One region of the Conexibacter stalactiti genome, then DNA from elsewhere that is predicted to be linked to it. Evidence: riboswitches for the same ligand, from Rfam matches in the RefSeq annotation. Region 1 holds a riboswitch; the other holds the start of a gene.

Region 1 (4,639 bases):
GCTCCGCCGGAACCGAGCTGCGCCAGCTGGCGGTCGATGTCGTCCGTGCCGTCGCCGAGCTGCGTCAGGTCGTCGAACGCCCCGGCCTTCTCGAGCTCGTCCATCGCACCCGCGCGGGCGCGCATGTTCTCGGTCTTGTCGAGCGCGCGCTGCATCGCGAGGCCGACGTCGGCCATCTCCTCGCCGACACCGGTCGCCGCCTCGGAGATCCGCACCTGCGCCTCGGCCGCGGAGTACTGCGCCTTGACGACTTCCTTCTTGGAGCGGAACGCCTCGATCTTCGACTGCAGCTTCGCCTGGTTGTCGATCATCGACTGCTGCTGCTGCTCGAGCTCGGCGATCTGCGTGTCGAGACCCTGCAGCTCGCCCTGGATCGCGGCCTTGCGCTCGAGCGCCGTGCGCGCGAGCGGCTCGTTGCCGGCCGCCAGCGCCTGACGCGCCTGCGTGTCGAGCTTGACGACCTGCTGCTCCATCTTCTGCGACTGCAGCTGAAGGCGCTTCTTGGACGTGACGACGTCCGCGAGCCCCTTCTTCACGTTCTGCAGCAGCTCCATCTGCTTCTGGTAGCTGTACTCCAGCGTCTCTGAAGGATCCTCTGCCTTGTCCAGCAGCTTCGAGATCTTCGACTTGACGACGGTGGAGAAGCGCCCGGACAGGCCGGCCATTCAGGATCCTCCTAGGACAGGGACGTGGATCAGAAGATCAAGCCTACCGAGCGAGGCTCGCCGCCGAAGGGCGGCGAACCGTACGGAGCTCAGAAGTTCTCGGGGTGGCGCGACTTGAAGCCGCGCGTGGAGTACTTGCCGGGCCGCCAGCGCGGGCCGGACTCGCCGGGACCGCTGGTGTCGAGCCGCAGGCCGGCGATCACGACGAAGGCGTGACCGGGGTTCGTGTAAACCGTGATCCACGTGCCTCTGCCGGATTCCTCCCACGACATGAAGCTGGAGGAGTCGAGCGGGCTGTCGAGCAGGCCGGCGCCGTTGAGCGCGTAGGAGACCGTTCCGGAGCAGTCGTAGCCGGCGGCGCGGAAGCTCTTGTGACCGCCGCCGTAGACGTACGGCTTGCCGAGCAGATCGTTGGCCGCCCAGACGGCCTCCTGCACCTCGACCGGAGCCGCCGCGGGGGCGTACGCGATGCCGTCTCTGAAGACGGCGCGGGAGCCCGGGACGGTCGGACGGGTGTCGGCCGGCGGGACGTAGTCGGCGCTGGCGCCGCCGCCGCTGCCGACAGGCGGAGCCGCCTCCTGCTCTTGCGCTTCTTGGACCTGCGGGGCGGCGGCAGGGGCCTTCTTCTTCTTGGCCGCCTTCTTGCCCTTGGGGGCTCTCGTCGTCGCCTCGCTCGTGACGCCAGCTCCGCCCGAGACCGCCGCGTTCGCCGCGGGGGCCCAGGTGGCCGTGACCGTCATGAGACCCAGCGCGACCAGGGTCCGTGCGCGCAACAGCTTCCTCTTTCGTCGGCCTCCGGGGTTAGCTGTCGGGCTGGCGCGGAAAGAGCCGGCGCCTCCCACGGATGTACCGCGGAATTAGCCCCAAACGACTTGGGTCCCCCGGTCCAGGGCTTCGGGCCCCGGATTCGGCGTTGGGCGGCATCCTAGGGATCGCTCCGGCGTTACGTCAACCCTGCGCGAATATGGAAATTCCCGCGTATTGCGGTCTGATGTCGTCGCGGGCCCCTAGGATTCCGCCGCATGTCCCTCTCTCATCTTCTCTTTAGGCGCCGGACGCGGCCGTTCGCCGCCGCGGTGCCGCTGCTGCTCGTGACCTGCACCCTGGCCGCCTGCGGCAGCGAGGAGGAGCAGAAGGCCGCCGCCCCCACCGACGGCCCCGCGACGCTCGCGCCGTCCAACGCGATCGCGTACGGCGAGGTGCTCGTGCGCCCCGAGGGCGACGTCGAGGAGGGGGTCCTCACCGCCGCGAGACGGATGCTGCGCGTGACCGATCCCGGCAGAGAGCTGCGGCGCCTGCTCGACGAGGGACTCGAGGAGACCGACAGAAACTTCTTCTCCGAGGAGATCGACCCGTTCCTCGGCGACTCGATCGGCGGCTTCCTGCTGATCGAGAACCCGGCCGAGGCGGAGTCGCCCGACGGCGCGGTGATCATCGAGGTCAGAGATCAGGCGGCGGCCGAGAGAGCGCTTGCGAGAGACGTCGACCCGGCCGACAGAAGAGCGACCTACGAGGGCGTCGAGTACACCGTCGACGCTGACGACGGCTCGGCCTACGGCTTCGTCGACGACTACCTCGTCGGCGGCACCGAGGAGGGCTTCAGAGCTGCGGTCGCCGCTTCCAGAGGCAGATCGCTGGCCGACGAGGAGCGCTTCACCGACGCTGCCGACGGGCTGCCCGAGGACCGCCTCGCGTGGGGCTACGCGGAGCCGCGCATGATCGTCGAGCTGCTGAGAGAGCAGGCGCTCGCCGATCCCGAGCTGAGAGGCGCGCTCGAGGGCCAGGAGGAGCAGCTCGACAGAGCGCTCGGCAGCGAGCCGATCACGATGGCGCTGACCGCGCGCGCCGATCAGGTCGTCTTCGAGTTCGCCTCCGGCTCGGCCGAGCTGCCGACGGCCGGCGACAGCGCCGTCGCGCTCGGCGATCTGCCGGGCGAGGCGTGGGCCGCGCTGGCCGCGCCGCTGGACGGCGAGACGATCACCCAGCAGCTGAGACAGTCGGAGGTCTACGACATGGCCGCGACCGAGGTCCGCAACCTGCTCGGCCTCGACCTCGACGCCGACCTGCTGGGCTGGCTCGACGGCGTCGCCGCGTTCGTCGGCGGCACCTCGCTGACCGACGCCGCGGCCGGCATCGTGCTCGGCTCCAGCGACCCCGCCGCGACCGAGCGGGCGGTCGACGGGATCGAGCGCTTCGCCAAGCGCTCCGGGCTCTCGACGACGCCGACGACCGGCGGCGGCCACGGCTTCCAGCTGCACTTCCCGCAGGTCCCGCAGCCGCTGGCGCTGCTCGCCGACGGCGACAAGCTCGCGCTCGGCCTCGGCGTCGCATCCGCGCGCGAGGCGCTCGATCCGGAGTCGCCGCTGTCGGAGACCGAGCCGGGCAAGTCGGCGATCGAGTCGCTCGGCGACGGCTACGAGGCCGGCTTCCTGCTCGTGCCGGGGCCGCTGATGTCGCTGCTGGAGGGCTTCGGCGTCGATCAGGATCCGGACTTCGCCGAGATCCGCAGCTACGTCTCGGCGTACAGATCGATCGTCGCCGGCACCAAGCAGGACGGCGATCGCGTCTCCGCGAAGCTCGTGCTCAACCTGCAGGACCCCGACGACGACGCGGGCGACGACACGACGCCGTGACGCGGGCGCTTCACAATTGATCGACTCGGTCCGGCGAGCGGCGGGCTATGGTGCGGGGCCGATGTTGCGCCGCCGCCTCGCCCTCGCCGGACTGCTGTTGTCACTGACGACCGGACTCGCCGCCTGCGGCGGCGGTGACGACGACGGCGGCAAGACGACCACGATCGTCACGCCGCAGATCGGCTCCAGCGGCGACGAGCCGGAGGCTGTGCAGCAACTCGGCTTCCCCGGCTTCGCGACGAAGAACACGACGCGCGTCGGCGGCTCGGACTCGATCGCCAGCGCCGCCGCCGCGGCCCGCGCCGTCTACCCCGGCGGCGCGCCCAACACGCAGCCGCCGGCGGTCGCGGTCGTCGACCAGGACTCGTGGCAGGCCGGCCTGGCCGCCGCGGTGCTGATGAGCAGACCGCTGCGGGCGCCGATCCTCCTGAGCGACGGCAGATCGCTGCCGGAGGCGAGCGAGGAGGCGCTGAGAGCGCTCGCGCCGACCGGCGTCAGCCCGCTCGGCGGGATGCAGGTCGTGCGCGTCGGCTCCGACACGCCGGCGCCGGCCGGCTTCCGCTCGACGACGATCGAGGGCGACGACCCGGCGGCGCTGGCGGCTGCCGTCGACAGATTCCAGTCGGCCGCCTCCGGCAGAGCGACGAAGACGGTGATGGTCGTCTCCAGCGAGGACCCCGCCTTCGCGATGCCGGCGGCCGCCTACGCCGCCAAGAGCGGCACGCCGATCCTGTTCGTCAGCAGAGACACGATCCCGGGCGCGACCTTCGCCGCGCTGCAGGCGCACGGCAGACCGCGGATGTACCTGCTCGGGCCTGAGACGGTGATCAGCGCGAGAGTCGAGAGAGCGCTGAGAGGGCTCGGGAGAGTCACGCGCATCTCCGGCGAGGATGCCGTCAGAAACGCGATCGCCTTCGCGCGGTACAGCGACGGCAGCTTCGGCTGGGGCGTCGTCGACCCCGGTCACGGGCTCGTCTTCGCCAACGACAGACGCCCGGCCGACGCCGCCGCCGCGGCGCCGTTGTCGGCGAGCGGCACCTACGGACCGCTGCTGCTGCTCGACGACGCGACGACCCTGCCGCTGCCGCTGGGCGAGTACCTGCTGGACATCCAACCGGGCTACGAACGCGATCCGGTCCGCGGCGTTTACAATCACGCCTGGCTGATCGGCGACGAGGCGGCGATAACGCTTCCGGTCCAGTCGCGCATCGACAGCCTCCTGGAGATCTCCCCCGTCAGAACGAGCGCGCCGTGAGCAGATTCGAGCATCCTGACCGCCTGCGCCCCGGGCGCGAGGTCACCGTCGACGACGTCCGTCAGCTGATGGGCGCCTCCACCCCG
Region 2 (4,639 bases), on a different contig from region 1:
CTCGTCGCCGCCCGCGCGGACTTCTCGATCGACCGCCTCTCCGACGCGCAGATCGTCAGCGACGCGATCGCCGGCGCCGCCGGCGCGCACGCCTTCGACGGCAGCGGCAACGCGCAGATCGCGATCGACGAGCACGAGCAGGGCTTCGACCTCCTGATCGGGCCGCTCGTGCTGGGCGGCGCGCAGCAGCTCGTGCGCGACACCGAGCTGCCCGGGCTCGGCTGCCTGCTGGAGCGTCTCACCGACGAGCTCGACGTCGAAGCGGTCGCCGACGGCGGCGAGCGTCTGCGCGCACGCCTGGCCTCGCGCGCCTGAGAGCCCCGTTCGGAGCGGGCGCGCCCGGAACCACGTTCCACCACGCGCGCCCACGCACTGATTTCTGACGCACTGTCAGACGCCACGTCAAGACGGTTCGCTGTGGCAGTGTTGTCCGTACGCCAATACGCTGTTTCCCGATGTCGAGCGGGAACGCCTTCGTACGGGTCCTCGAGGAGGACCCCGAGCTTGCTGCCGGGCTCGATCCGACGAGCCTGCAGCTCGCCACGCGCCACGCGATCGCTGCGGTCGAGACGGTCGCGCCCGGGATCTGGGAACCGACCAGGCCGGCCGACGGCGGCAGCGGCCATTTCGGCCTGCTCGTGCTCGACGGGCTGCTGATGCGGGACGTCACCTTCGCGCGCGCCGCCTGCACCGAGCTGCTCGGCCGCGGCGACCTGCTGCGGCCGTGGGACTGGGAGCGCGAGGTCGTGACGGTCCGCCCCGACGTCGTCTGGACGGCGCTGCAGCCGGTCCGCCTCGCGGTGCTCGACCGTCGCATCACCGCGATCCTCGGCCGCTGGCCGGAGCTCGTCAGCGCCGTCGCGGCGCGCGCGGTGCGGCGCTCCGCCGAGCTGGCGACATCGCAGGCGACGAGCCACCTGACGCGCGTCGACGCCCGTCTGGAGCTGCTCTTCTGGGGCCTCGCCGACCGCTGGGGTCGCGTCAGCCCCGACGGCGTCGTGCTGGAGCTGCCGCTGACCCATCAGGTGCTCGGCCGGCTGATCGGGGCTCAACGGCCGTCGGTGACGACGGCGCTGTCGGACCTGACGCGGCGCAGAGTCGTCGAGCGCCGCGACGACGGCGCCTGGATCCTCCGGGGCGACCCGCCCGCGAGCGCCCCGGGGATCGACTAGCTCGACGGGCGAGCTATGCGCAGTTGGGCCACGGCGACGTGCCGCGGGCCTTGTAGAGCTTCAGCGCGCGACGGTCCTGCTCGGCCTCGGAGGCGCGCGCCGGATCGCCGGCGGGGCCGTACGACGCCCACGTCGAGCGGTCGAACTGGTACTTGCCGCGGTAGGTCCCGTCGGACGAGATCGCGCGCGGGTCGCCGCCGGACTCGCACTGCGCGATCGAGTCGAGGATCGCCGGCAGCTTGACGTTGCCGCCTCCCCCGCCCCCGCCCCCGCTGCTGCGCAGCGACTGCGCCTTCGCGGTCGCGAGGCTGATCCCGAGTGACTGCGCCGTCTGGGAGCCGACGACGCCGTCGACCTCGAGGCCCTTGGAACCCTGATAGCGGCGCACCGCCTTCTCCGTCTGCGGCCCGAAGGCGCCGTCGGCCGGGATCCCGAGCTTCTGTTGCAACTGCACGACGACCGGCCCGCTGCTGCCGCGCTTGAGCACGCCGCTGGAGCCGCCGCCGTCGCCGGCCGTCGCCGCGAAGGCGCCGCCGCTGCCGATCGTCAGCGCCGCGGCCAGCACGACCGCGAGGCTGCGCGAGCCGCGCTGACGGCGTCGGCGGCGCAGCGCCAGCAGGCGCCGCGCGTGCGAGCGTTCTCGCGAGCGCTCGAAGCGCTCGCCGCGGGAAAGGTCGTCAGCGTCCACGTCGGGACAGGTCGCAGGCATGGAACCTCCATGTGGTCTCTTTCGATGCCTACGAGGTGAGCTGACGGGCTCGCGCTGAAAGATGCGCTACGCCTCCGAAGCCCTCCGATGGCGGAGTGGCTGGTGGCGATTCGCCCCGTGGGCCGGACGGATCCGGCCCGAGTGGGTCCCCCGCTCCCCGTCGTCCAGGACGACAGGAACTCGGCGATATGCGTCTGTCTGAGCGGACAGAATCGCAGATCGCCGCGGCGGGCGCCGCCGCAACGGCCGTCGCCCCTGCCCCTGCACGCGAGATTGCAGGCTCGCCGGCGGGCTTTTGGAGCAGGTTCTAAGCTGAGCCGATGACGACCCTTGCCGCCACCAACCAGGAGCCCGCGGACGACGAGGTCGCCGGCGTCGCTTGGAACCTCGACCCGCTCGTCGACGGACAGGGCGAGGAGGGCGTTCGCAGCCTGCTCGCGCAAGGCGCCGAGCGTGCCGAGGCGTTCGCCGCCCGCTACGCCGGCAGACTGTCTGAGCTCGACGCCGCCGGCCTGCGCGCCGCGATGACCGAGCTGGCCGAGCTGCACGACCTCGTCGGCCGCGCCGGCTCGTACGCCTCGCTGCGCTTCGCCGTCGACACCGCCGATCCGGCGATCGGCGCGCTGCTCCAGCACGTGCAGGAGCGCGCGACGGCGATCCAGACCTCGCTGCTGTTCTTCGAGCTGGAGTGGGCCGAACTGCCCGACGAGCGTGCCGAGGAGCTGCTGAGCGGCGAGGGCAACGAGTTCTTCGCCCACTACCTGCGCACCGAGCGACGCTACCGCCCCTACCTGCTGACCGAGCCGGAGGAGCGGATCCTCGCGGAGAAGGGGATCAGCGGCGCGAGCGCGTGGACGCGCCTGTTCGCCGAGCTGATGTCGGCACTGGAGGTGCAGCTGCCGGCGCAGGAGGAGAAGGTCTCGCTGGAGCAGGCGCTGGCGCTGCTGTCGGGCCCCGACCGCGATGAGCGCCGCGGCGCCGCCGAGGCCGTCACGGAGGCGCTCAAGCCGGGCCTGCGCACGCGCGCCTACATCTTCAACACGCTGCTGCATGACAAGGCCGTCGACGACCGCCTGCGCAGCTACCCCAACTGGCTGACCGCGCGCAACCTCGCCAACGAGGCCAGCGACGAGTCGGTCCAGGCGCTCGTCACCGCCGTGCGCAACCGCTTCGACGTGCCGCAGCGCTGGTACAAGCTGAAGGCGAGACTGCTCGGCGTCGACAAGCTCGCCGACTACGACCGCGCGGCGACCGTCTCCGACACCGACGAGCGCTTCACCTGGAGCGAGGCGCGCGAGCTGGTGCTCGACGCCTACGGCTCCTTCACGCCTGACCTCGGCGCGCTCGCGAGACGGTTCTTCGACGAGCAGTGGATCGACGCGCCGGTGCGGCCCGGCAAGCGCGGCGGGGCGTTCTGCTCCTACACCGTGCCGTCAGCCCACCCCTACGTGCTGTTGAACTACACCGCCCGCCGCCGCGACGTGCTGACGCTCGCGCACGAGCTCGGCCACGGCGTCCACGCGGCGCTCGCGGCGCCGCAGGGCGTCTTCCACCAGAGCACGCCGCTGACGCTCGCGGAGACGGCGTCAGTCTTCGGCGAGACGCTCGTCTTCGGCCGGCTGCTCGACGCCGCCGCGACGCCGGCCTCGCGGCTGTCGCTGCTGTCTGAGTCGATCGAGGGCGCGATCGCGACCGTCTTCCGCCAGACGGCGATGCACAACTTCGAGCAGGAGATCCACACCGCCCGCCGCGAACAGGGCGAGCTGCCGGTCGAGCAGTTCGGCGCGCTGTGGGAGAAGACGCAGGAGGAGCTGTTCGGCGACGCCGTCGAGATCACCGACGGCTACAAGACGTGGTGGTCCTACATCCCCCACTTCATCAACACGCCGGGCTACGTCTACGCGTACGCCTACGGGCAGCTGCTGGCGTTGTCGGTCTACCGTCGCTACGAGCAGGAGGGCGCGTCGTTCGTGCCCGACTACCTCAAGATGCTGTCGGCCGGCGGCTCGCTGGCGCCGGAGGAGCTGGGCAGGCTGGTCGGCCTCGACCTGACCGACCCGGGCTTCTGGGATGCCGGCCTCGCGCTCGTCGAGGAGCAGCTGGAGCAGGCCGAGCAGGCCGCCGTCGCCGCCGGGCGGGTCTGAGCGCCACGCCGCGCCGCTGAGGCCGCCGCGCGGCGGCCTCAGTCGAGGAAGACCTTGCGCACCGTCCGCTGCACCAGCAGCGGACGGGCGTCGCCGGCGCCCGGGACCGAGCGCAGCGAGCTGGTCGCTGCCGTCGGCGTCGCGGTCGCGCCGGGCGCGTTGCTGCAGCCGAACTGGAACCAGTCGCTGCGGCTGTACCACCACTCGCCGGGCCGCAGGCCGGTCCACATCGGGCTGTTGGCGCAGTCGCGCACGTGGCCGTTGCCGGCGTAGTGGCCGAGCTCATGGACGACCACCGTCTGCAGGTCGACCTTGTCGGATGGCGGCGCGCCAGGGCCGACATGCCAGGCGACGCCGACCGCGAGGCTGAGGTCGCGCTCGACGACGCGCTCTCTCACGATGCGCGTGACGCCGCCGACGCGGCGGTAGTAGCGGACCGAGCGGATTCTGGTGACCCCGAGCGCCACTCTCGGCACGTCGCGCGCGAAGCCGACAGTGTCGCGGCCGTCACCGGAGCGCGGCGCGGCGCGGGTCGTGCCGACCTCGCGCAGACCCCAGCGCTTCGCCGCCGTGCGCGCGAGCACCGCGAAGCGCTTGGCGCCGACCGCGCGCGG

The links. A riboswitch is a leader RNA that binds a small molecule or an ion and turns the genes downstream of it on or off. The one in region 1 is predicted to bind cyclic di-AMP.
Region 2: another riboswitch for cyclic di-AMP. It lies ahead of R7226_RS12795 (transglycosylase family protein); the one in region 1 lies ahead of R7226_RS29250 (NlpC/P60 family protein).

Annotation. Positions count from the first base shown of each region.
Region 1 covers NZ_JAWSTH010000145.1:3,090-7,728, reverse strand. Annotated here, with positions in the region: gene R7226_RS29255 (PspA/IM30 family protein) at 1-665, opposite strand, end outside; gene R7226_RS29250 (NlpC/P60 family protein) at 755-1,438, opposite strand; cyclic di-AMP (ydaO/yuaA leader) riboswitch at 1,441-1,588, opposite strand; gene R7226_RS29245 (DUF3352 domain-containing protein) at 1,688-3,298, shown strand; gene R7226_RS29240 (cell wall-binding repeat-containing protein) at 3,360-4,553, shown strand; gene R7226_RS29235 (hypothetical protein) at 4,550-4,639, shown strand, end outside.
Region 2 covers NZ_JAWSTH010000029.1:18,424-23,062, forward strand. Annotated here, with positions in the region: gene R7226_RS12785 (ATP-binding protein) at 1-315, shown strand, start outside; gene R7226_RS12790 (helix-turn-helix domain-containing protein) at 456-1,172, shown strand; gene R7226_RS12795 (transglycosylase family protein) at 1,186-1,881, opposite strand; cyclic di-AMP (ydaO/yuaA leader) riboswitch at 1,891-2,077, opposite strand; gene R7226_RS12800 (M3 family oligoendopeptidase) at 2,202-4,025, shown strand; gene R7226_RS12805 (hypothetical protein) at 4,064-4,639, opposite strand, start outside.